3 regions of the Enterococcus sp. LJL99 genome follow, and region 2 is predicted to be linked to each of the others. Evidence: predicted binding sites of a transcription regulator. Region 2 holds the regulator's gene; each other region holds the start of a gene.
What was found. Region 2 encodes LexA, which represses DNA repair genes until DNA is damaged. Its sites were predicted from a motif close to CNAACANNTGTTNG; they were not measured.
Positions count from the first base shown of each region.

Region 1: the regulator LexA is predicted to act here: its motif matches at 4,677-4,690, upstream of uvrB (excinuclease ABC subunit UvrB).
Region 3: the regulator LexA is predicted to act here: its motif matches at 6,298-6,311, upstream of ACYSNW_RS16735 (replication-associated recombination protein A).

Region 1 is NZ_JBTXLT010000001.1:151,730-160,079, reverse strand. Features, by position in the region: gene ACYSNW_RS00730 (amino acid ABC transporter ATP-binding protein) at 1-244, opposite strand, end outside; gene ACYSNW_RS00725 (amino acid ABC transporter substrate-binding protein/permease) at 245-2,404, opposite strand; gene ACYSNW_RS00720 (immunoglobulin-like domain-containing protein) at 2,689-4,305, opposite strand; gene uvrB (excinuclease ABC subunit UvrB) at 4,752-6,746, shown strand; gene uvrA (excinuclease ABC subunit UvrA) at 6,771-8,350, shown strand, end outside.
Region 2 is NZ_JBTXLT010000010.1:44,922-53,271, forward strand. Features, by position in the region: gene ACYSNW_RS13995 (ABC-F family ATP-binding cassette domain-containing protein) at 1-429, shown strand, start outside; gene ACYSNW_RS14000 (thymidylate synthase) at 442-1,389, shown strand; gene ACYSNW_RS14005 (dihydrofolate reductase) at 1,409-1,909, shown strand; gene lexA (transcriptional repressor LexA) at 2,162-2,782, opposite strand; gene ACYSNW_RS14015 (DUF896 family protein) at 2,931-3,173, shown strand; gene tkt (transketolase) at 3,272-5,266, shown strand; gene ACYSNW_RS14025 (glucosaminidase domain-containing protein) at 5,552-6,409, shown strand; gene ACYSNW_RS14030 (4-hydroxy-3-methylbut-2-enyl diphosphate reductase) at 6,512-7,507, opposite strand; gene perR (peroxide-responsive transcriptional repressor PerR) at 7,985-8,350, shown strand, end outside.
Region 3 is NZ_JBTXLT010000016.1:34,947-43,296, reverse strand. Features, by position in the region: gene ACYSNW_RS16770 (class I SAM-dependent methyltransferase) at 1-928, shown strand, start outside; gene ACYSNW_RS16765 (acetate kinase) at 955-2,142, shown strand; gene apf (aggregation-promoting factor) at 2,840-3,418, shown strand; gene ACYSNW_RS16755 (hypothetical protein) at 3,493-3,783, shown strand; gene ACYSNW_RS16750 (universal stress protein) at 3,801-4,271, opposite strand; gene ACYSNW_RS16745 (hypothetical protein) at 4,376-4,654, opposite strand; RNA gene ssrS (6S RNA) at 4,718-4,912, opposite strand; gene ACYSNW_RS16735 (replication-associated recombination protein A) at 4,971-6,257, opposite strand; gene ACYSNW_RS16730 (DNA-3-methyladenine glycosylase) at 6,532-7,173, shown strand; gene ACYSNW_RS16725 (DUF3013 family protein) at 7,170-7,655, shown strand; gene prmA (50S ribosomal protein L11 methyltransferase) at 7,670-8,350, shown strand, end outside.

The sequences.
Region 1 (8,350 bases), on a different contig from region 2:
TATGTTGCCGAACTTTATTGATGTCTGTGTTTTTATCCGTTAAGTTTGCGCCATCGATAATAATATCACCGCTGGTTGCTTCTTCTAATTGATTTAAACAGCGTAGAAACGTACTTTTACCTGATCCAGAAGGGCCAATAACACAAACGACATCACCTTCTTGGATAGAAACATTAATATTATTTAAAACGGTATGATCACCATATTTTTTAACGAGATTTTCTACTAGAATTTTTTCAGTCATTTATTTCACCTTCTTTTCTAAGACTTTCGCTAATTTTGTCAAAGCAGTAATTAAAATCAAATACATCATGGCAATTACAAAGTAAACCAACGTACTTTGTAAACTACGTGCGACAATGATTTTCCCTGTTTGTAGTAGCTCAATCAATCCGATAGCAGAAAGAATAGTTGTATCCTTTAATGAAATAACAAATTGATTGACGAAGGATGGAATCATGATTTTAACAGCTTGCGGTAAAATGATTTTTTGCATGGTTCGATTATAAGAAAGACCTAAACTTCTTGAAGCTTCCATTTGACCAACGGGTACAGCTTTAATTCCGCCACGGAAGATTTCAGAAATATAAGCACTGGCATTTAAAGTCAATGTGATGATTCCTGCAATAAAGACTGGGATATTGAAACCTAGCAGACCTGGTAAACCAAAATAAATAAAGAAGGCTAATACCATCAAAGGAATTCCGCGAATAATATCTACATAAATTGTTGCAATAACACGTAGTGGTTTGGCTGGAGAAACACTGAATAGGCCAAGGACCACACCGACGATTAACGCAAGAATAAATGAAATTAGCGTTAATTGAATCGTCATCCATAATCCACTCAATAATCGTTGCCAGTTATTTTTAAGCATTCCAGTCAAAGTAGATTCGTCTGCTTTAGTTTCTGGTGCTTTTGCTTCTTGAATATATGTTCCTACGATTTCATCGTATTCACCAGTTCGTTTTAATTCTTTCAACCCTTCATTGAACATTTCAATCAATTCAGGATTTTGTCCTTTTTTCACAGCAAAACCATATGAACCACCAGATTCTTTGGGAATTGGAGTCGCTAGAGGTTGATTTTGAGCAACGCCATAACCGATAACAGGGTAGTCATCCATCATTGCTGTAATTTCACCAATTTCTAAGGCGCTGTATAGTGCATCTGTAGAATCTAAATATTTTATTGAATAACCATATGTATCTTTATTGTCTTCTAAAAATTCAGCACTTTCTGTACCGATTTTTGCACCAACTTTTTGTCCTTTTAGATCTTCATAAGATTCAATTTTATCATTGCCTTTTTTTACAGCGATTTGAATGCCGCTATTAAAATAAGGATCAGAGAAATCAAAGGATTTTTTACGTTCGTCAGTAATAGTCATACCAGCAATCATTGCATCGGCTTGGCCAGATTCCACTGCTTGTACGGCAGAACTAAAGCCGATAAATTTAAAATCAACATTAAAGCCTTGTAATTCAGCAATTCGTTTCGCTAAATCAACATCGATTCCTACGTATTCGCCATCAGCATTTTGAAATTCAAAAGGGGCGAATGTGGAGTCACTAGCAATGACATATTTATCTTTTTTAGGTTCGATTTTTTTCATTGGAGAATCATCAGTGTCTAAATCAGTCCCACTTGAAATGTACGTATCAATAATTTCATCATAGGCACCTGATTTTTTCAAATCAGCTAGACCAGCATTGAATTTCTCAATCAATTCAGGATTTTGTCCTTTTTTTACGGCGAATCCGTAGGAACTTCCTGTTTCTTTTTCACCAATTAATTCTAATTTTTGTCCATTGGTAATCGCGTAACCAAGAACAGGATAATCATCAAAAATGGCATCTGCTTCATTATTTTGGAGTGCTTGATAAAGTCCAGTTGCATCATCAAAGTTTTTGATTTTGTAATCATATTCTTTTTGATGATCTTCTAGGAACGTTGCACTCTCAGTTCCCACTTTTGCAGCAACTGTTTTTCCTTTTAAGTCTTGATAGGATTTGATTGTATCATTGCCTTTTTTCACAGCCATTTGTAAACCACTATCAAAGTATGGCTCAGAGAAGTCGAACGATTTCTTTCGTTCGTCTGTAATACTCATTCCTGCAATCATACCATCAATTTGATTTGATTGAACCGCTTGAATTGCACTATCAAAGCCTAAAGGTTTTAAATCTACTTTAAATCCTTGATCTTTAGCAATGGCATTTAATAAATCGATATCAATCCCAACATATTCATCATCAGCATTTTGAAATTCAAAAGGGGCAAAGGTCAAATCTGTACCAATCGTATATGTTTTTTCTTCAGCATTAGCTGATGTTCCACTAACAATAGTTAGAAAACCTACCACCATAAATAGTAAACTAAGTAATAACTGTTTCTTTTTCATTAAATACCTCCTTAGATATATAAGCATATTTAATAATTATAAAATAAAAAAGGATTGGAATACAAGTGTTTAATCTTTCTAAACGTAAAAAAAAGTAAAAATATCACATTCTATGTGAGAATATATAACATGTAGGTGGTGGAGATTAGGTTCGATTTAATTAATTAAATGATTTGATTTAAGAAGGAACTAAAAACCGCACAAAATAAATTGTGCGGTTTAGTAAATTAGAAATTGAATAATCATTTACTAACTTAACTAGTTATAAAAGTAAAGTGGATTGATTAATACAAATCAAATTCGTTTTCTTTACGTTTTTTCATGAAGTAAACACTAGCAATCAAAGTCAAACCGATAGATGTTAACATCATGCTACTTTCTTGAGCACCTGTTTCAGGTAATTGTTTTTCAGTTTTCTTTTTGATTTCTTTTACAGGTTCTTTTTTAGTATTGTTGTTATTATCAGTTGGTGTCACAGTTCCTGCAGCATTATTATCTTCATTATTATCAGTACCAGTTCCATCTCCACCTCTTGAAGCTAAAACAGTTAATGTAATAAATGTTTCTACAGTATCTTTACCGTTAGTAGCGTAGTATCTAATTTTGTGTGTGCCAGGTTCAACTAATTTACTTCCAAATTCAGTAATTTGGATACCTTCACCAACAACTTCGAATCCATATTCGTAGCCTTCGATGTTTTCGAAAGTAGCCCAATCCATAACCATATCTGTAGTTAATTTATCGCCAACATACATTACTTTATCTTCAGCAGTAACAGATGCTTTAGCTACAGGTTTTTCAGAAACAGTGATTGTAACTGTTTTAGTTGCAGTATTTCCAAAACTATCTTCTGCTTTATATTCTAAAGTGTAGGTTCCAGGAGTAGTGGTATCTACGTTGCCAGAAACAAGTTGTGCTGGTAAAGTAACAGTGTTTCCACTTCCGTCTAAACCAGTCGCTGTTGCATAGTTAGCGGCATCAAAACTATCGCCAACAAAAATTTCTTTATCTGCAGCATTGATTTTCACTGGATCAACGATTGTAACAGTAGTGCTAGTTGTAGTTACTGTGTTATATTCTGAAGATAAAATACCAACTTCTACAGTAAATGTTCCAACTTCACTTGTTGAATATTGACCTCCAATGAAAAGTTCAGCATCAGCAGAAGGAATAATTTTTCCATATGCATCTTTTACTACAGCGTTGCTTTCAATTGCAGCAGCAAGATCAGCATTTTTTGGTAAAGTTAAATTGGGAACTGAAACAGAGTACATTCCAACGTTTTCAGCAACGACCATTACCCAACGAGTAACTTCAGCAGTACCTTTGTCAGTTGAAACCTTATAAGTAATCCAGTAACTCCCTTCTGTGTTGGTATCCACAGTTGGAACAGTAATAAATGATGTAGGCCCGTTTTGGTATTGGATAGTGTATTTAACATCACCGGTTACATCTTTTTTGTTTACATTATCATAGGCAGAAACGCCATCCATTGCGTTGAATGAAGAACCTTTTGGTACAGATAATGTAGGTAAAACATTAATAACAACATCTCCAACTTCAGGATCTAAAACAGTAATATCTTTAGTAGCTGCAGCATCTTTTCCAGCTTCATTTGCTTGTGGTGTGCTATCAGATGTAGCGGTTTCAGAATCTTGTGTTTCAGATGGTGCTGTAGGCACAGAGCTTTCTGTTGTTGCTTCGCTTTCAGATGTTTCAGGTACCACAACTTCCTCTTTTGAGCTAGCTGTTGTTTCATCAGTTTCAGAAACAGCAGTAACTTCTGGAGTAGCAACTGCTTCTTGAGTGTTAGTTGCTTCAGCTAGAGCTACTTGGCAGTTTAGCAATGTAGGTGCCAATAATGCAATGACCGTTGCACTAATGATTTTTTTGTTTTTCATATCTTTTCTCCTTCTTTTTCATATCCTTTTTTTTATAATATTTTTCTTTTATGTCAGTCTGTCGTCTATTATATAAGAGAAACTGAATAAAAAAATATTTATATTATATTTTTTATCATACTACAGTTGTTTTTATCTATCAATCTTTTTTTGCCATGGTTTTTATCATCTTTTTCATAGTATATTACAGTTTTTATCTATTAATGTTACTTTTGATAGTTTTTATTTTATTAATTGTTATATTTAGTTGTTTGAAATAATTATTTTCTGATAAAAACAATTGTTTAAGTATTTTATGTTTGTAATAATAGTCTTTTTGGTCATATAATTTTTTGAGGCGGTAATTTATTTTTTGCTAATTCTAAAACTAGCGAAAATATGTTCGGTATGTTAGAATAAGTACAGCAAAAAAATAGGTACATTATTTACTAGAAGGAGGATATTAGATGATAGAAAGAGAAACCTCCAATACATTTGATTTAGTTTCAAAATATCAACCTGATGGAGATCAACCCGAAGCGATAAAGCGAATTGTAGAAGGCATTGAAGGCGGCGAAAAAGCGCAGATATTGCTTGGTGCGACTGGAACAGGGAAGACCTTCACTATTTCAAATGTGATAAAGGAAGTCAATAAACCAACATTAGTTATTGCTCATAATAAAACCCTTGCTGGACAGCTGTACGGAGAATTTAAAGAGTTTTTCCCGAATAACGCAGTCGAGTATTTTGTTAGTTACTATGATTATTATCAGCCAGAAGCCTATGTTCCTTCGAGTGATACGTACATAGAAAAAGATGCAAGTATTAATGATGAAATTGATAAGTTAAGACATTCAGCAACTAGTTCTTTATTAGAACGAAATGATGTGATTGTGATTGCTTCTGTTTCCTGTATTTTTGGTTTAGGAGATCCTAAAGAATACAGTGAACAGGTTGTTTCGTTGCGAGTGGGAATGGAAATGGATCGTAGCACGCTATTAAAAAATTTAGTAGATATTCAATTTGAACGAAACGACATTGATTTTCAACGTGGTCGTTTTCGGGTGCGTGGTGATGTAGTTGAAATTTTCCCAGCTTCAAGAGATGAGCATGCGCTAAGAGTTGAATTTTTCGGTGATGAAATCGAACGAATTAGAGAAGTAGATGCATTGACTGGAGAAATTATTAGTGAAACGGAGCATGTTGCAATTTTTCCTGCGACCCACTTTGTGACCAATGAAGAACATATGGAACATTCTATTGCTCAAATTCAAGTAGAATTAGAAGAACGTTTAAAAGTTCTTAGATCCGAAAATAAATTATTAGAAGCGCAACGTTTAGAACAACGTACCAATTATGATATCGAAATGATGCGTGAAATGGGCTATACATCTGGAATCGAAAATTACTCGCGCCATATGGATGGTCGTTCAGAAGGAGAACCACCATATACATTGATTGATTTCTTTCCAGATGACTTTTTACTTGTGATTGATGAATCTCATGTAACGATGCCTCAAGTGAGGGGAATGTACAATGGAGATCGAGCTAGAAAACAAATGTTAGTTGACTATGGTTTTCGTTTGCCAAGTGCATTAGATAATCGTCCATTGCGCTTAGAGGAATTTGAAGAGCATGTCCACCAAGTTGTCTATGTTTCTGCAACTCCAGGACCTTACGAACATGAACAAACAGATACAGTTATTCAACAAATCATTCGTCCGACAGGTCTTTTAGATCCATTGATTGAAGTTCGCCCAATCATGGGACAAATTGATGATTTAGTCGGTGAAATTAACGAGCGCGTTGAGAAAAATCAACGAGTATTTGTAACCACTCTGACTAAAAAAATGTCAGAGGATTTAACGGATTACTTTAAAGAATTGGGAATCAAGGTGAAATATTTACACAGTGATATTAAGACCTTAGAACGAACAGAAATCATTCGAGATTTACGTTTGGGTGAATTTGATGTTCTTGTAGGGATTAATTTGCTTAGAGAAGGGTTGGACGTGCCGGAAGTATCTCTAATCGCTATTCTTGATGCGGATAAAGAAGGATTCTTAAGAAGTGAGCGCTCATTAGTTCAAACGATTGGACGAGCAGCGCGAAATGCAGATGGTCGCGTAATTATGTATGCAGATAAGATGACAGATTCGATGCAAAAAGCCATCGATGAAACCGCTCGTCGTCGTTCGATTCAAGAAGCCTACAATAAAGAACATGGTATTACGCCAAAAACGATTATTAAAGAAATTCGCGATTTAATTTCTATTTCAAAAACAAGTGATGAAAAGTCTTCTGTTACCATTGATAAATCATACCATGAACTATCTCGTCAAGAAAAAGCCGATTTATTGATGAAATTGGAAAACGAAATGAAAGAAGCTGCAAAAGCGTTAGATTTTGAAACAGCAGCAACCCTAAGAGATACGATTTTGGAGTTAAAAGCAGAAAAATAACGTTAGCAGATAAGGAGAGACATAATGGCAAATGACAAAATAGTTATTCATGGTGCACGAGCGCATAATTTGAAAAATATAGATGTGACCATTCCTAGAGACAAACTAGTCGTTATTACTGGGTTATCTGGTTCCGGCAAGAGTTCTTTAGCTTTTGATACCTTATACGCAGAAGGACAACGCCGATATGTTGAAAGTTTATCGGCATATGCGCGACAATTTTTAGGTCAAATGGATAAACCAGATGTTGATAGTATTGATGGTTTAAGCCCAGCGATTTCGATTGACCAAAAAACGACCAGTAAAAACCCTCGTTCAACAGTAGGAACAGTTACTGAGATCAATGATTATTTACGTTTACTCTATGCGCGAGTTGGACATCCGATTTGCCCGAACGATCATGTAGAAATCAGTAGTCAATCCGTTGAACAAATGGTAGATAGTGTTTTAGAATTGCCCGATAAGACAAAGATTCAAGTATTAGCACCAGTAGTCGTTAAGAAAAAAGGGCAGCATAAAAAAGTATTTGAAATGGTTCAACGAGAAGGATATGTTCGAGTTCGAGTTGATGGAGAGACTTATGATATTAGTGAAGTTCCAGAGTTAACAAAGAGTAAAAAACATGATATTGCGATTGTTGTCGATCGAATTGTGATTAAAGAAGGTATTCGTTCGCGTCTATTTGATTCTTTTGAGGCGGCTCTTCGTTTAGCAGAAGGGTATGCTTTGGTAGATGTTATCGGCGGCGAAGAAATGTTGTTTAGTGAACATTACGCATGTCCTTATTGTGGTTTTACTGTTGGAGAGTTAGAACCAAGACTTTTTTCATTTAATGCTCCATTTGGCGCGTGTCCAGATTGTGATGGTTTGGGTATGAAACTAGAAGTCGATCGAGATTTGGTGATTCCAGATCCCAATAAGACGTTAAGAGAAGGAGCAATCGTTCCTTGGAACCCGATTAGTTCTCAGTATTATCCGCAAATGTTAGAGCAAGCAGCAGATTCTTTTGCAATCGATATGGATACGCCTTTCAATGAACTGCCAGAGGAACATCAAGAAATTGTGTTGAACGGATCGAATGGCGAACTGTTCCATTTCCATTATGAAAATGATTTTGGCGGTGTTCGTGACGTAGAAGTACCATTCGAAGGGGTTTTAACGAATATTAAACGTCGTTATCATGAAACGAATAGTGATTTTACAAGAGAACAAATGCGTTTATATATGACTGAATTGACGTGTCGGAGCTGTAAAGGTTATCGTTTGAATCCGCAAGCTTTATCTGTCAAAGTAGCAGGAACAAGTATTGGTGAAGTTAGTCAATTAGCGATTAAGAAGGCTGTTAATTTCTTTGATCAAATAGAACTTTCAGAACAAGAGCAAATTATTGCTAAACCGATTTTAAAAGAAGTCGAAGATCGTCTTGCCTTTTTAGAAAATGTTGGCTTGGATTATCTAACGTTAAGCCGTGCTTCTGGGACTCTATCAGGAGGTGAAGCGCAACGAATTCGTTTAGCCACACAAATTGGTTCAAATTTATCAGGCGTGTTGTATATTCTGGACGAACCATCGATTGGTCTACATCAACGGGATAATGATCGCTT
Region 2 (8,350 bases):
AAGGGTGCTGTAATCACTGTTTCTCATGATCGCTATTTTTTGGATAAGACAATTGAGAAGTTGCTAGTTTTTAAAGGAGCTGGTGAGATTACTTCTTATTACGGTGTAATGAGTGATTATCTAGCCGAATCGACCAAAGAAAAAGCGCAAACCAAAAAGAAACTTAAAATTGAAGATGACTCAAATAAAGTTATTGAGAAAAAAGAAAAATCTAAATTAACTTATATGGAGCAAAAAGAATGGGCAACGATTGAACAAGAAATCGCGCAATTAGAAGAGAAAACAGAAACAATTACTAATGAAATGAATCAACAGGTCGATGATTTTACAAAACTTCAAGAACTGCAAAAAGAATTATCCCAAACAGAAAAAGAACTGGAAGAAAAACTAGATCGTTGGGAATACTTAAGTGAGTTTGCTGAAAACTAGGAGGAAGTAACTATGGAAGAAGCCTATTTAGATTTGGGACGAAAAATTTTAAACGAAGGACATCAAAAAGGAGATCGAACTGGGACAGGAACAAAAAGCCTTTTTGGGTATCAAATGCGTTTTGATCTTTCTGAAGGTTTTCCTTTATTAACTACGAAACGTGTGCCATTTGGTCTAATAAAAAGTGAATTACTATGGTTTTTAAAAGGCGATACGAATATTCGCTATTTATTGCAACATAATAATCATATTTGGGATGAGTGGGCATTCGAACGTTACATAAATAGCGCTGACTATACAGGACCAGATATGACAAATTTTGGTCATCGAAGTTTAACAGACGAAGTCTTTAAAAACGAATATGACAAACAAAATGATTTGTTTTGTGAAAAAATTTTATCTGATGATGATTTTGCAATGAAACATGGTGAATTAGGAAATATTTATGGGGCACAATGGCGTCATTGGGAAACAAAAGATGGTGGATTTATTGATCAAATCAAAGCTGTGATTGAAATGATTAAAACAACACCGGATTCTCGTCGCTTAATTGTATCAGCATGGAATCCTGAAGACGTTCCATCAATGGCGCTGCCGCCGTGTCATACAATGTTTCAGTTTTATGTAAATGACGGTAAACTAAGTTGTCAACTTTATCAAAGAAGTGCTGATGTTTTTCTTGGCGTTCCATTTAACATTGCTAGTTATGCGCTATTAACGCATTTAATTGCTCACGAAACTGGTTTAGAAGTTGGCGAGTTTGTTCACACTCTAGGAGATGCGCATTTATACAATAACCATTTTGAACAAATGGAAGAACAGTTGACAAGAGAAATTAGAAGCTGTCCGACATTGAAATTAAATCTAGAAAAGCAATCTGTTTTTGATTTTGAAATGGAAGATATCATGCTTGAAGGGTATGATCCACATCCAACGATTAAGGCACCAATTGCCGTTTAAATGACAAAGGGGGAATAGGATGTTAGCAGCTATTTGGGCACAAGATGAGCAAGGGTTGATTGGTAAAGACGATCAAATGCCCTGGCATTTACCTAATGATTTGAAGTTTTTTAAGCAGATGACAGAAGATAACACAATTGTAATGGGACGGACTACTTTTGAGGGAATGGGAAGTAAACCTTTACCGAATCGAAAAACGATTGTTTTGACGAGTGATCAGCTGTATCAAGCTCAAGGTATCATCGTTATGCATTCTGTTGAAGAAATTTTGACCTATGCTGATGAGTTTTCAGGTATTACTTTTATTGCAGGTGGTTCGATTGTATATAAAAACTTTCTTCCTTATTGTGATGTTCTTTATCGAACGGTTATTCAGCATACATTTGAAGGAGACACATATTTTCCTACAGTTGATTGGGATGAGTGGACGCTTGTCAATTTGAGTGAGGGCGAGCAGGATCAAAAGAACAATTACCCATATCAGTTTGAAACTTATCAAAGAATATGTCAAATCGACTAGGAAAATTCTGAAACTTATAGTGACAAACAGTTTTATAGTTTAGTTGAAATCTATTGTTGTAAAGCTTCGATTGTGTTTCACATACGTTACGTTTTTTTCTTGATTTCCAACTGGATTTTTGAAAAATTTGAAAGTCTCAATTGTTTTTAGTAACTTCCTAATTTGAAAAATAAGAATAGAAATAGGCTAGCATCCAGAAAATTTGAAGAGTCAATTTTCTGGATGCTAGCCTATTTTTAGTTCTTGAAAAAGTTAAATATGATTGCGATATAAACCAACAACTTTACCTAAGATACTAACATTTGCTAGAATGATTGGTTCCAATGCATCATTTTCTGGTTGAAGACGAAAATGAGTTGCTTCTTTGAAAAATCGTTTGCATGTGGCCTCATCTTCATCAGTCATCGCAATCACAATATCGCCGTTTTCAGCAGTTGCTTGTTTTCGAACAATAACCTGATCACCATCGAGTATGCCAGCATTAATCATACTTTCTCCACGAATGGTTAACATGAATAAAGAATTATTTTCATACTTTAAATCAGGCGGAAGCGGGAAGTAATCAGAAGCTTCTTCAACAGCCAAAATTGGTTCACCAGCTGTAACAACACCAAGCATTGGAATGGTGCTTGGTTGAATACCTATTTTTTCTAAACCTTCAGCAGTTAACTCGATGGCTCTTGGTTTAGTAGGATCTCTTAAAATTAAGCCTTTTTTCTCTAGTCTGGCTAAATGACCATGAACTGTAGAAGTAGAAGAAAGGTCTACTGCTTTGCCAATTTCGCGAACCGTGGGTGGATAACCTTTTAATTCAACTTGTTCATATATATATTTTAGGACTTCAATTTGTCTTGTATCTGTACGTTTTGCCACAAGTCGCACCTTCTTTCTAATGATATTTTTAGTTTACCATAGTTTTCACAGATAATCAAACAAGCGTTCGTGTTTTTTTGTGAGTTGAGAGTTGTATTTTTAGGCAGGTTCTTATAAGATAGATGTGGAAAGTGAAGGAGGAACTAACATGTTATCAGAAGACAAAATGAACCGTATAAATGAATTGGCTAAAAAGGCGAAAGAATCTAGTTTAACCGAAGCTGAATTAGCAGAACAAAAAGAATTACGTCAGGAATATTTAGAAACGTTTAGAAGTGGAATGAAACATCATATTGAGGGGATGAAAGTAGTTGACCCTGAAGGCAATGATGTTACTCCAGAAAAATTAAAACAAATTCAAAAAGAAAAAGGATTGCATGACCGAAATTAATTTTTTGCTTTTTTTTGTAAAAGTAATTGCTTTCATTGATTAAATAGGCTAAAATAAACTAATAAAGGTAAAAAAAACCTAAATAGGAGATGATTTATTTGTTCGATACAACAGATCAGCTAGGCGTTAACACGGTTCGTACATTAAGTATTGAGGCGATTCAAAAAGCTAATTCAGGTCACCCTGGTTTACCAATGGGTGCTGCCCCAATGGCATATGCATTGTGGACGAAACACTTAAAAGTGAATCCAGCAACATCTATGAACTGGGTTAATAGAGACCGTTTCATTTTATCTGCAGGTCATGGTTCTGCACTTCTTTATAGTTTATTACATTTATCTGGCTATAAAGTTACGATTGATGATTTGAAAAATTTCCGTCAATGGGAAAGTAAAACACCAGGACATCCTGAAGTTCATCATACTGATGGAGTTGAAGCAACTACTGGTCCTTTAGGTCAAGGGATTGCAATGGCAGTTGGGATGGCAATGGCTGAAGCTCATTTGTCTGCAACTTATAATAGAGATAGTTTCCCAGTGATGGATCATTATACATTCAGTTTATGTGGTGATGGCGATTTAATGGAAGGTGTTTCACAAGAAGCAAGTTCTATGGCTGGTCATATGAAATTAGGTAAATTAATCGTGTTGTATGATTCAAATGATATTTCTCTTGATGGTCCGATTTCTAAAGCTTTCACTGAAAATGTTGGTGCACGTTATGAAGCTTATGGTTGGCAACACATTTTAGTAAAAGATGGTAATGATTTAGCAGCAATTTCAAAAGCGATTGATGAAGCAAAAGCTGAAACGAACAAACCGACATTGATTGAGGTTAAAACTGTTATTGGATACGGCGCACCAAAAGAAGGAACCTCTGCTGTTCATGGCGCTCCAATTGGCGAAGACGGAATTACAGCTGCAAAAGCAGTTTATGGTTGGGAATATCCTGATTTCACTGTTCCAGAAGAAGTGGCAGCTCGTTTTAAAGAAGCAATGATTACTGAAGGGGAAAAAGCAGAAGCATCATGGAATGAACTTTTTGCGAATTATGAAAAAGAACATCCTGAACTTGCTAAACAATTCAAGACCGCTTTTGCTGATGAATTACCAGCAGATTGGGCAGATGAATTACCAAGCTATGAAGTTGGTTCTAGTGCAGCTAGTCGTGTCACTAGCAAAGAAACAATTCAAGCCTTATCTAAAGCTGTTCCAAGCTTCTGGGGTGGGTCAGCAGATTTATCTGCCTCTAATAATACAATGGTAGCTGCTGAAAAAGATTTTGAGCCAGGACAATACGAAGGACGTAACATCTGGTTTGGTGTTCGTGAATTCGCGATGGCTGCAGCTATGAATGGGATTCAATTGCATGGTGGAAGTCGAATTTACGGCGGAACATTCTTTGTATTTACAGATTATTTACGTCCAGCAATTCGTTTAGCAGCTATTCAAAACACACCAGTTACCTATGTATTGACGCATGATTCAGTAGCGGTTGGTGAAGATGGTCCAACTCATGAACCAATTGAACAATTAGCTAGTGTTCGTTGTATGCCTGGTGTACAAGTTATTCGTCCAGCTGATGGAAATGAAACTGTAGCAGCTTGGAAAATTGCAATGACTACAAAAGATGCTCCAACGATTTTAGTTCTTAGTAGACAAAACTTACCAGTAATTGAAGGAACAAAAGAACATGCAAGTGATTCAGTTCAAAAAGGTGCTTATGTAATCTCTGCACAAAAAGGATCAAAACCAGAAGGAATTTTAATTGCGACTGGTTCAGAAGTGAATTTGGCGATTCAAGCGCAAAAAGTTTTAGCTGAAAATGGGACAGATGTATCAGTTGTCTCAATGCCAAGTTTTGATTTGTTCGAAAAACAATCGGTGGATTACAAAGAATCAGTTTTACCAAAAGAAGTTTTAAAACGTGTGGCGATTGAAGCAGCTTCTCCGTTTGGATGGGAACGTTACGTTGGCTCTGCTGGAACAACAATTACGATTAATCATTATGGCGCTTCTGCTCCTGGAGATTTAGTATTAAGTGAATTTGGTTTTACAGTAGAAAATGTTGTTGCTACATTTAATAAATTGTAATTTAATTAGTAACAAAATTCGACTACTTCTATTAAATTAATAGCTCGAAACAAAGCTGATTTTGGCTTTGTTTCGAGTTTTTTTATCTTTACAAATTTTTGTTTTCTCCTTTATTATTTATTTTTATTAGAAACTTTGAATAAAAATGCTAAAAACATTTTTTTATGTTTCTTTTATGTTACAATTATTTTAAGAAATATAATTTTGGTTATGAATTATTGTATAAAAAATTCTAATAAAGTAAGATATTATATAAGAAACTCTAATTTTAGAGGAGGAGCGGAATTGGACGATAAGATGACAAGAAGTGAAAGACATTTTATGAAACAAAAAAATAAAACTGACAATACTAAAAAGGCTGTTTCATTAGTGGGAACCTCGTTAGTTTTGATGCCTGTTGTAGGAAATATCGCACCAGTGAATGTTCAGGCAAATGAAGCTAATTTAGGAGATACAACTTCAGAACAAGCCTTTATTAATTCAATTAGCGATTCGGCTGCGTATGTAGCTGAAGTAAATGATTTATATGCCTCTGTAATGATAGCACAAGCCTTATTAGAAAGTAGTTTTGGCGATTCTGCACTTGCTTCAGCACCTAACTACAATTTATTTGGCGTCAAAGGCAGTTATAACGGTCAATCTGTTTATATGCCAACAGCTGAATATCTGGAAGGTCAGTGGATGACCATTACGGAACCATTTAGAAGTTATAGTTCTTATGCTGAATCTTTTCAAGATCATGCCAACGTATTAAAGACAACTGTTTCTACGACTGGTGATTATTATTATTCAGGATCATGGAAAAGCAATACAACAAACTATTCAGATGCGACTGCTGCTCTAGCAGGGCGTTATGCAACTGATCCACACTATAATTATAAATTGAATTGGCTGATTGAAAATTATGGACTCACTGCTTATGATTGGAGTTATTCTAGTCTGGTAGAAGTAGCAAATGAGTCGAATGCTGTTGTTGAAGCAACAGGTCAAACTTATACTGATAGTTCTAGTGTGACTGTCGTTTCTGGTGACACGTTGTGGGGAATCTCAGAACGGTATGGACTAACTGTAGATCAATTGATGGCTCTTAATGGACTAAGTACAGAATTAATAACCGTCGGACAAACGTTAATTGTTTCATGATTTATGGTTAAAATTTTAAGAATATAAAACAAACGAGGTTGAAAATGTGGCAATATTTTCAACCTCGTTTGTTTTTGAATTGTGATTTCAAGCTAATCGCTTTTATCGTTTACCGTTTCTCAAATCAGCTAATCGACGTTCTCTGTTTTTACTTAAATCTTTGATACGAGGACGAGGCAAGATGCTTTCGGCAGTGACTTTAGTTAGTGCCTCAAAAGTCGTAGTATCTTGTGAGTCAAATTGTTCTAAATAGTCAATTACTTCACGCACAATTTGCGTTGGAGTAGAAGCACCAGCTGTAACCGCGACTTTTTTAACTTCGTTGAACCAAGCGGGATTTATTTCTGAAACATCTTTTATGCGATATGCTTTAACACCAATCTGTTGTTCGGAAACTTGAGCAAGCCGATTACTATTGTTACTTTTAGGATCACCCACCACAATAGTTAAATCACAAGTTGCCGCTTGATTAACAACTGCCTCTTGACGAACTTGCGTCGCTTTACAAATATCTTTATGAACAACAACTTGAGGATATTTCAATTTGATCGCATCCATTAAATTAGCTACATCCCATTGACTCATTGTCGTTTGATTAGTGACAAATATTTTATCATTTTCGAGTTGAAGATTGTTGATGTCTTCTAAGTTTGCTACAAGATAAACGTTTTCCGGTGCGACACCGATTGCGCCTTCTGGTTCAGGATGATTTTTTTTGCCAATGTAAATGATTTCGTAACCAGCTGTTACTTTTTCTAAAATCAATTCATGGGTAATCATTACATCAGGACAAGTTGCATCAATCGTTACAAGACCTTTATCGATAGCTTGTTGTTTAACTTTAGGTGAAGTTCCATGTGCTGTGAAAATAACGGTTCCTTCATCAATCTGGGATAAAATATCTTCTCGATTTGCTCCATCTAAAGTGTGAATCCCGATTTGTTCAAAAGCATTGGTGACATGTTCATTATGAACGATCATTCCTAAAATATAAATTGGTCTTGGTAGTGACTCATCTAAAGAAGCATTTCGAGCAATAACCATTGCATCTACCACGCCATAACAATAGCCTCGAGGACTAATATTTATAATTTCCATGTTTTAGTTAACCCCTATTTTTCAAGATATATTTACTATACAACAAAAATATTATAATTGTTTAAAGATGGAAATTCAATTAGGAAATGTTTGCAAATGATTGAGGAATGCCAATTAACTAGAAATCAAAAGAGAAAATGTAGCTTATGTGAGATAAGCGAAGCTTTATGATGATGAATTCCAGCTAAATTACAAAAATAGTCGTCGCTATCCATTTCCGACATTCTCTAAATAGAAAAATAAAATTAGTTATAAAAATGATTGGTTTATCTTACAATTTTTTTAGTAAAGATAAAAAAATCACAAACAGGATCTTTATTTCGTGATTAAAATTCTTTCATAAAGAGTTGTTTTATAAACTATTTTTAAGAAAAATAAAGAAAATTTTCTTTTTTTCAAAGAAAAAGATGATTATTTCTTGTAAAGGCAGATTAGAAATAGTATTATTTAATAAAGAAGAAGAGGGAGGAGAGCCATTTGGATAATACGCTGGTAAAAAATGCGCTTGAAGAATTGAAGGAAGCTAATATTCGTATCACACCACAAAGATATGCAATTTTAGAATATTTGATTGAAAATCACAGCCATCCAACTGCCGATGAAATCTATCGCGCTCTAGAAAATCGTTTTCCTAATATGAGTGTAGCAACTGTCTATAACAATTTACGATTGTTTACGAATATAGGTTTTGTGCAAGAAATGAGTTATGGAGATGCATCTAGCCGTTTTGATTTCAGTTCAAAAAAACATTACCATGCAATTTGTCAAAATTGTGGGAAAATAGTTGATTTCCATTATCCAGGTCTTGATGACGTGGAGATGGCAGCTAGCAAGCTGACTGGA
Region 3 (8,350 bases), on a different contig from region 2:
TTTTTTAGATGGATACATTGAAAATGGTGAAAATATTGTTGATCAATTTCAAGTTCGTGTTTTTGAAGAGGTTCCAGATCAACAGACGGTTCAGCAACTTGAAGGAATTTATCAGCAACTACAAGCGATAGAATTAGAACCTGAAGAAATTCGTAAGCTGACCCAGCTAGTTTTACTCAAAGGGAATAAAGAAGAACCATTACAAGCAAACCATCAGCTAACACCAGATAGTATTGGTTTCTTATTTGTTTATTTGCTTGAGCAATTGACAGATAAAGAAAAAAAATTACGTATTTTGGATATTGCTTCTGGAATGGGAAACTTACTTTTGACGGTCGTGTTGAACTTGAATTTAGCTAAGTATAGTGTTCAAGGGTATGGTGTTGATATTGATGATACACTTTTATCAGTTTCAGCTACAAATAATGAATGGACTGAATCAGGAATTCAACTGTTTCATCAAGATGGCTTACAAGATTTGTTGATTGATCCTGTAGATGTTGCTATTAGCGATTTACCGATTGGTTATTATCCAAACGATGAAAAAGCTAAAGCCTTTGTATCAGCGGCAGATAGCGGACACAGCTATGCCCATCATCTATTGATGGAACAAGCAATGAAATTTGTTGTTCCAGATGGCTATGGTTTGTTTTTGGTTTCGAGTAATATTTTTGAAACGGATCAAAGTAGTTTTTTCAAGAAATGGCTACAACAGAATGTTTATGTTCAAGGAATCATTCAATTACCAGATGAACTATTTCGTTCAGAAGAGTCACGTAAAAGTATCTTAATTGTGCAAAATAGAGGAGAAAAGAGCCAACAAGTTGAGGAAGTCTTACTCGCGAAACTTTCTTCATTTAAAGATACTGCAAAACTCACTCAATTTTTTAAACAATTTGAGGCTTGGAAGTCCTTGAATTTAAAATAAAACACATATAGTAAGAGGAGATTATTATGTCTAAAACAATTGCAATCAATGCTGGAAGCTCAAGTTTAAAATGGCAATTATATGAAATGCCTATGGAAGAAGTCGTTGCAAAAGGAATTGTTGAGCGAATCGGCTTAAATGATTCAATCTTTACAATCAAATATGGGAACGATGAAAAATACGAAGAAATCATTGATATTGATAATCATGAAATTGCCGTTAAAATGTTACTAGATAAGTTGATTGAATTAAATATTTTATCTTCTTACGATGAAATTACAGGTGTTGGACATCGTGTAGTTGCCGGTGGAGAAGACTTTAAAGATTCTGTTGTGATTACAGACGAAGTACTAGAAAAAATTGAAAAATTAGCAGATTTAGCTCCATTACACAACCCTGCAAATGCAATGGGAATCACAGCGTTCAAAAAAATCTTACCAGATATTATTAGTGTGGCAGTTTTTGATACAGCTTTCCATACAACAATGCCTAAACACAACTATCTATATAGTATTCCAACTGAGTACTATGAAAAATTTGCAGCTCGTAAATACGGTGCTCATGGAACAAGCCATAAATATGTAGCTGAACGTGCAGCAGAGATGTTAGGTCGTCCAATTGAAGAGTTAAAAATCATTACTTGTCATTTAGGGAATGGTGCTTCAATCACTGCGGTTGATGGAGGAAAATCTGTCGATACATCTATGGGCTTCACCCCTCTTGCTGGAGTGACTATGGGAACTCGTTCAGGTGATATCGACCCTTCATTATTAGCTTATTTGATGGAAAAACTTGAATTGACAGACATCAAAGATATGATTAACATTTTGAATAAAAAATCTGGTTTATTAGGTTTGACTGGCATTTCTAGTGATATGCGTGATTTAGAAGCTAATTTAGATAAAGAAACTGTACAAGTAGCTTATGATGTCTTTACTGACCGCATTCGTAAATATATAGGTAGTTATGTAACTGTGATGAATGGTGTGGATGCGATTGTCTTCACTGCTGGAATCGGCGAAAATGATGCACATGTTCGTAGTGAAGTTATTAAAGGAATGACATGGTTTGGTTGTGAACTAGATGCTGACAAAAACAATGTTCGTGGAAAAGAATCTGTCATTTCAACAGAAGATTCAAAAGTAAAAGTTTTATTGATTCCAACTGATGAAGAATTAATGATTGCTCGTGATGTAGAAAGACTAAGAAAATAGTTTCTTCTATTATATTGTAGAAAAAGTGCCTTAAAGAGTTTCTGAACTCTCTAGGGCACTTTTTTTATTTAAACGAATAAATATAGCAAAAACTGCTGATTATTCGTTGCGAAACTTATTGTGGTTTACTAAACTATATTTATATATGCGATTATTCTGTAGTTTAAATCTTAGGTCTTTTCACTTCCGTTAAAAAATATACATGAGTTCATATGGGAAACTTTTGTTATATTATTATTTATCGTTATACTAATTTGTTTTTTGTCTTTTTTTATACAAAAATAGAGAGGAGAAATGGCTTGTAATGCCTATATTATAGCTTTTCTTATCAAATTTTAATGGAAAAAACTACATGTGTTTATTTTATATGTTTCAAAATGTAAAAATAAAATACCTTTTTTATCAATACGATATTGTTACAATTCGCTATTTATCGCTATTTTTGTAATATTTGTTTGTAAATGTATATTTGAAATCAGGGTGACAAAGTTTTATTTTTTTGTTTTTTTATTTATTTTAGCGGTGAAAACCCTTTGGGAACAAGTGTTTTTTCTGAAAATTTTACAAACTGTCATTCAATAAAAATACTTGTAATGAATTGTCACTCAATTTTTACCTATGAAATGTTTTTAGGTGATAAAGTATGTCAAGTCGATAACGAAACGACAAAAAATATTTTATTACAAAGGAGAACGACATGAAATCAATTAAAACGATTTTATTAGGAACAACTTTGGCTGTAGGATTTGGGATTTTTATGGGAACAACGGATGCACATGCGGAAAGCAACTCATATATAGTTCAATCAGGAGACACGCTATCTACTATCTCTCACCAATTTAAGGGAGATGACAGCTTAATCGAAAAAATTGCTCAAGATAACAAAATTGAAAATATCGATTTGATTTTTGTTGGTGAGGAGTTAATTATCAATACTGAAAATGAAGGACAACCTTCATCTGAAAAAACAGTGAAAGCGGAAGAAGTTCCTGTACAAGAAGAAGTTGTTGTTGCTGAAGCACCAGCGGCAACAAATGTAGCTGCACAACCAGCAACGACTTCATCAGCAAAAGAATGGATTGCTCAAAAAGAATCAAGTGGTTCTTATGATGCGACTAATGGAAGATATATTGGAAGATACCAATTAGATGCTTCTTATTTGAATGGGGATTATTCACCAGAAAATCAAGAACGTGTGGCAGATAATTATGTGGCTCAACGCTACGGTTCGTGGGAAGCAGCTCAATCATTTTGGTTAGCTAACGGTTGGTATTAATTAAAACTGCTCCATTGTAAAATTTGATGAGCTTTTTAATTATCATTAACTGCCTAAAATAAAGTGGAACAAACGTGGGTGAGACAAAAGTAAAAAACACTTTTGTTTTATCTTTTAAAACCGAACAAACGGCACAAAACAATCAGAATCTCGGCAATTTCCAAACCATCATTCATTGCAAAGAACGCAATAACTGCTGGTTCGTCCAATTGCTCAATTCTAAGCGATTGTTTTCTGACCTGATAAACGGTGGTGCAAAAGCAGCTCCTACGGAAATTTCTTCTTACTTCTCAGAGCTAACCGCTTTCGTCCCAACCCCATCGTTCTCATTAAACATACTAAAAACGGCCCTTCAAAATATTTGAAGTGGCCGTTTTTATATTTAATCTTCTTCGACAGGAATTTTATTATCCAAATCTGTACGTACAACTAATACGTCGCAAGAGGCGTTTCTAATAACATATTCTGAAACAGAGCCGATAAATAAGCGTTCTACTGCATTCAATCCTGTAGCACCTAATAAAATTAAGTCAACATCATATTGTTGTGGTAGCTGTTTGGCGATGATTGGTTTAGGTGACCCGTATTCAATAGTAGTCACTATTTTTTTACAACCATGTTTTTCAGCCTGTTCTTTGTAACCAGCCATTGTTTGTTTGGCCATTTCAGTTGCTTGTTCTGCTAACATGCCATCAAAAGAGGAAACAGACTGGAAGGCACGAGTATCAATCACATGAACCAACATTAGTTCCGCGTTGTTTCTTTTAGCTACATTCATAGCTTTTTGAAAGGCTAATTCAGATTCAGCTGAACCATCTACTCCTACCATGATTTTTTGATAATTTTGTGTCATCGTTGACCACACTCCTTTCAATTCATAAGAAAATTTGAAATAAACTTTATATATTAATTGTAAAGCAATTACTGAGAAAATGGAAATGAAAAAAGATCCATTTACTAACGGATCTTTTTAGAGAAAAGTAAACTAAAGACAGCCGAGGAAACTAATAATAAAATAATATAGAGTAAAGAAACGTAAAATTGATTTAAGATTCCTGCTAAGATTCCCAACAAAGCTAAGAACAAATCGAAGTAAGCAGATTTTTGTAGAAACTGTCTATTTTGCAAAATTTCATCATCACGCATTAAAGACAGAAAAATAGTTGTCTTTTTTAATAAAAAGAAGCTAAGCAAAATAAGTAAACCAGCAGATAAGAAAATAACTAGTCGTAGCATAATGTTCTCCTAAAATAAAAAACAATTTGCTGTTTAGCAAATTGTTAGTTAATCGATTAAATGGTAAAATCCGTCGATGCCGTTTTTCGTCCTATAGTATTGAACCCGCAACTTAACGCAGGTGGGTTCCTCGACCGTTAGCTTCGAACTACCAAATGATAAGGCTTGTTACCAGCTTAGGTACCAAAAGGATCCCTAGATATCAATAAAATGTTCGGTCAACACACAAAAAAGACAACGCGTACATCACAGATTTACCATCTTTATAGTACCATAGAGTAAAAAAAACAGCAATGCGGGAGACTTAAAACAACTACTATTTTTTGGATTTTTCATTTTTCCATTGTTGAATTCTGTTATATTGTTGATGCAAGGCTTGTTCATATTTACCAGTATCGATAGGTGTGTAGTAGTTTGCATTTTTAAGTCGATCAGGTAGATATTGTTGATTTACCCACGCATTTTCAAAGCTATGGGGGTATTGATAGCCAATTCCACGATCTAATTCTTTTGCGCCTGAATAATGAGTATCTTTTAAATGATTTGGTACTTCGCCAGCTTTTCCTGCACGAATGTCAGCAAGTGCATTATCAATTGCAATAATACCTGAATTTGATTTTGGCGATAAGCACAAGTCGATAACAGCACTAGCTAGTGGAATACGAGCTTCTGGAAAGCCAAGTTTTTCGGCAGCTTGAACGGCTGTGACAGCACGAGCGGCTGCGGGAGGATTTCCTAATCCAATATCTTCATAAGCGATAACCATTAAACGACGACAAATAATAGGTAAATCACCAGCTTCGACTAGTCTAGCGAGGTAATGAAGAGCGGCATCTACATCACTTCCGCGAATCGATTTTTGAAATGCGGATATCACATCGTAATGGGCATCACCATCCTTATCGTGAGTAAGAGCTTTTCTTTGAAGACACTCTTCCATAATAGAGATCGTGATAATAATCTCTTTATCTTTATTTTCTGGCGTTGATTTTACGGCTAATTCCAAGCTATTTAATGCGCTTCTTAAATCACCATTTGTTGCACGACTAAGATGCAATAGCGCACGAGCATCTAATTTTACAGGATAATTTCCTAATCCTCGTTCCTTATCAGTCAATGCTTCAGTGATTGCTTTTTCAATATCCTTTTCGTTTAAAGATTTTACTTCAAATATTTGTGTTCTGCTACGAATGGCAGGGTTTATCGTGATATATGGATTTTCTGTTGTTGCGCCAATCAAGATAATTCGACCATTTTCTAAATGAGGCAGAAGGAAATCTTGTTTTGTTTTATCCAAGCGATGAACTTCATCTAATAGTAAAATAACAGTTCCACTCATTTTTGCTTCTTCCGCAACGATTTGTAAATCTTTTTTTGTATCAGTTGCGGCATTTAGTACCCGAAAAGCATAATTGGTTGAGCCGGCAATTGCACTTGCAATGCTTGTCTTACCAGTTCCAGGAGGACCGTAGAGAATCATTGAAGACAACATCCGCGCATCAACCATCCGGCGAATAATTTTACCGCTGCCAACGAGTTGTTGTTGACCAACAACTTCATCTAAATTTCTAGGTCGCATTCGATAAGCTAAAGGTTGTTGCATAGTGTGACCTCCTTTATATTACTTATTAAGTATAACACAAAGAACGTTTGTTTGTATTGGATTACTTTTAAGTAAATCAGGACATTTTGAAGGTATTGCGATAATAGTTGGAACCGAAGTGAATGAGTTTATAAGTAGGCAAGCCATGGCGCGAATGAAACGTATGTTTTTTGGCATCCTTTTTTTACTAACAATTTCTATTTCACGGCCTAGATGTTGTTCTTTCGATGGATAAAGTAACTAGATTCGTGTATTATTAAGGGTGGTGAAAAAAATGGATGAAGTGATTACTTTTTTTAACAAACACACGACAGAGGAGATTGCAAAATTTCTATTAGGAATGTATTTGGAATATGAAACATCTGTTGGTACTATGGCAGGCTATATTGTTGATAATGAAGCTTACTTAGGACCAGAAGATGAAGCGGCCCATAGCTTTGGTTTACGAAAAACACCGCGCTTACAAGCGATGTATGAACAACCTGGAACAATCTATTTATATACGATGCATACCCATTTGATTTTAAACATTGTGACCCAAGAAAAAGGGAAACCTCAAGGGGTCATGATTCGTGGCATTGAACCAGTCGTAGGAATCGAACAAATGGAAAAAAATCGCGGTAATCGCAAAGGGATAGAGTTGACTAATGGTCCAGGGAAATTAGTTGCAGCATTTGATATCGATAAAAAGCTATATGGGTCATCAATTTTTACTAGTAGCCTACATTTAGTTCCAGAAAAAAGAAAATATCCTAAAAAAATTCTTGCCAAACCTAGAATTGGTATCCCTAATAAAGGAGTGTGGACAGAACTGCCGTTACGTTATGTAGTTGCTGGAAATCCGTATATATCTAAACAGAAAAAAAGTGAAATTGACCAAAATTCTTTTGGTTGGAAGGAAGATGGCTATAGATGAAAAAAGAAACAATGTTAACGTATTTAGATGACCAAATTAATAAAAATATCGATGAGTATGATTTAGCGATTGATTGGGATAAAAAAAATCATTCGATTGAAGTGATTATTCGACTATTTGCTGAAAATAAGGAAAATGAACAAATTGGTGATATTGAAGGAACACTTTCAGAGGAAGAATATATAGAGTTTGAAGATGGAATCTTATTTTATAATCCAGCTAAAAGTCAACCGGATTCAGAGGATTACTTAGCGTTGATTCCTTATGAAGGAAAAAAGGGCATCAAAAAATCGGTTTTAGATGGTTTTGTTGTTTATTTAAAAGATGTATTAGCAGATGGACAAAGTGATTTGCTTGATTTTTTATCAAATGAAGCAGCAGAACTTTTTGAATTAAACTGGTCGCAAGAACTTTTCGAACAAGCGGTTCGGCAGTATGAAAATAAAACGACGGATACCTATATTGCGTATCCTAGTTATTAATAGTAGGTGATTAAATGAAATGGACAGAAGTAAAAATAGAAACAGCAAGTGAAGCTGTAGAAGCTATCTCTAATATTATGATGGAAGCTGGTGCAAGTGGGGTTGCGATTGAAGACGCATTAGACTTGGAAAATTTTAAAAGCGATACCTTTGGTGAACTTTTAGATAAAGAGAACTTTGAGCATATTAGAGAAGGTGCGCTAGTCATGGCCTATTTTCCGGAAACTACTTTTTTACCTGAGATATTGCCAGCAATTCAAGAGCGTATCTTACGCCTGCCAGAATTTGGGTTAAGTATCGGTAAAAATGAGCAAATAATTAGTGAAGTAGCTGAAAGTGATTGGGCGACAGCGTGGAAAAAATATTATCACCCTGTACGTGTCACTCGCTTTTTAACGATTGTTCCGAGTTGGGAACGTTACTCACCAAAAAGTAATCAAGAAAAAATTATTACCTTGGATCCTGGTATGGCGTTTGGGACAGGAACACATCCTACAACTCGATTGACATTACAAGCACTCGAAACCGTTCTTCGTGGCGGAGAAACTGTCTTAGATGTTGGGACTGGCTCGGGAGTATTAAGTATAGCTAGTAGATACCTTGGTGCCGAAAAAGTTTATGCTTATGATTTAGATGATGTCGCAGTGACTGCTGCAAAAGAGAATATGGCATTGAATCCAGTTGCTGAAGCAGTG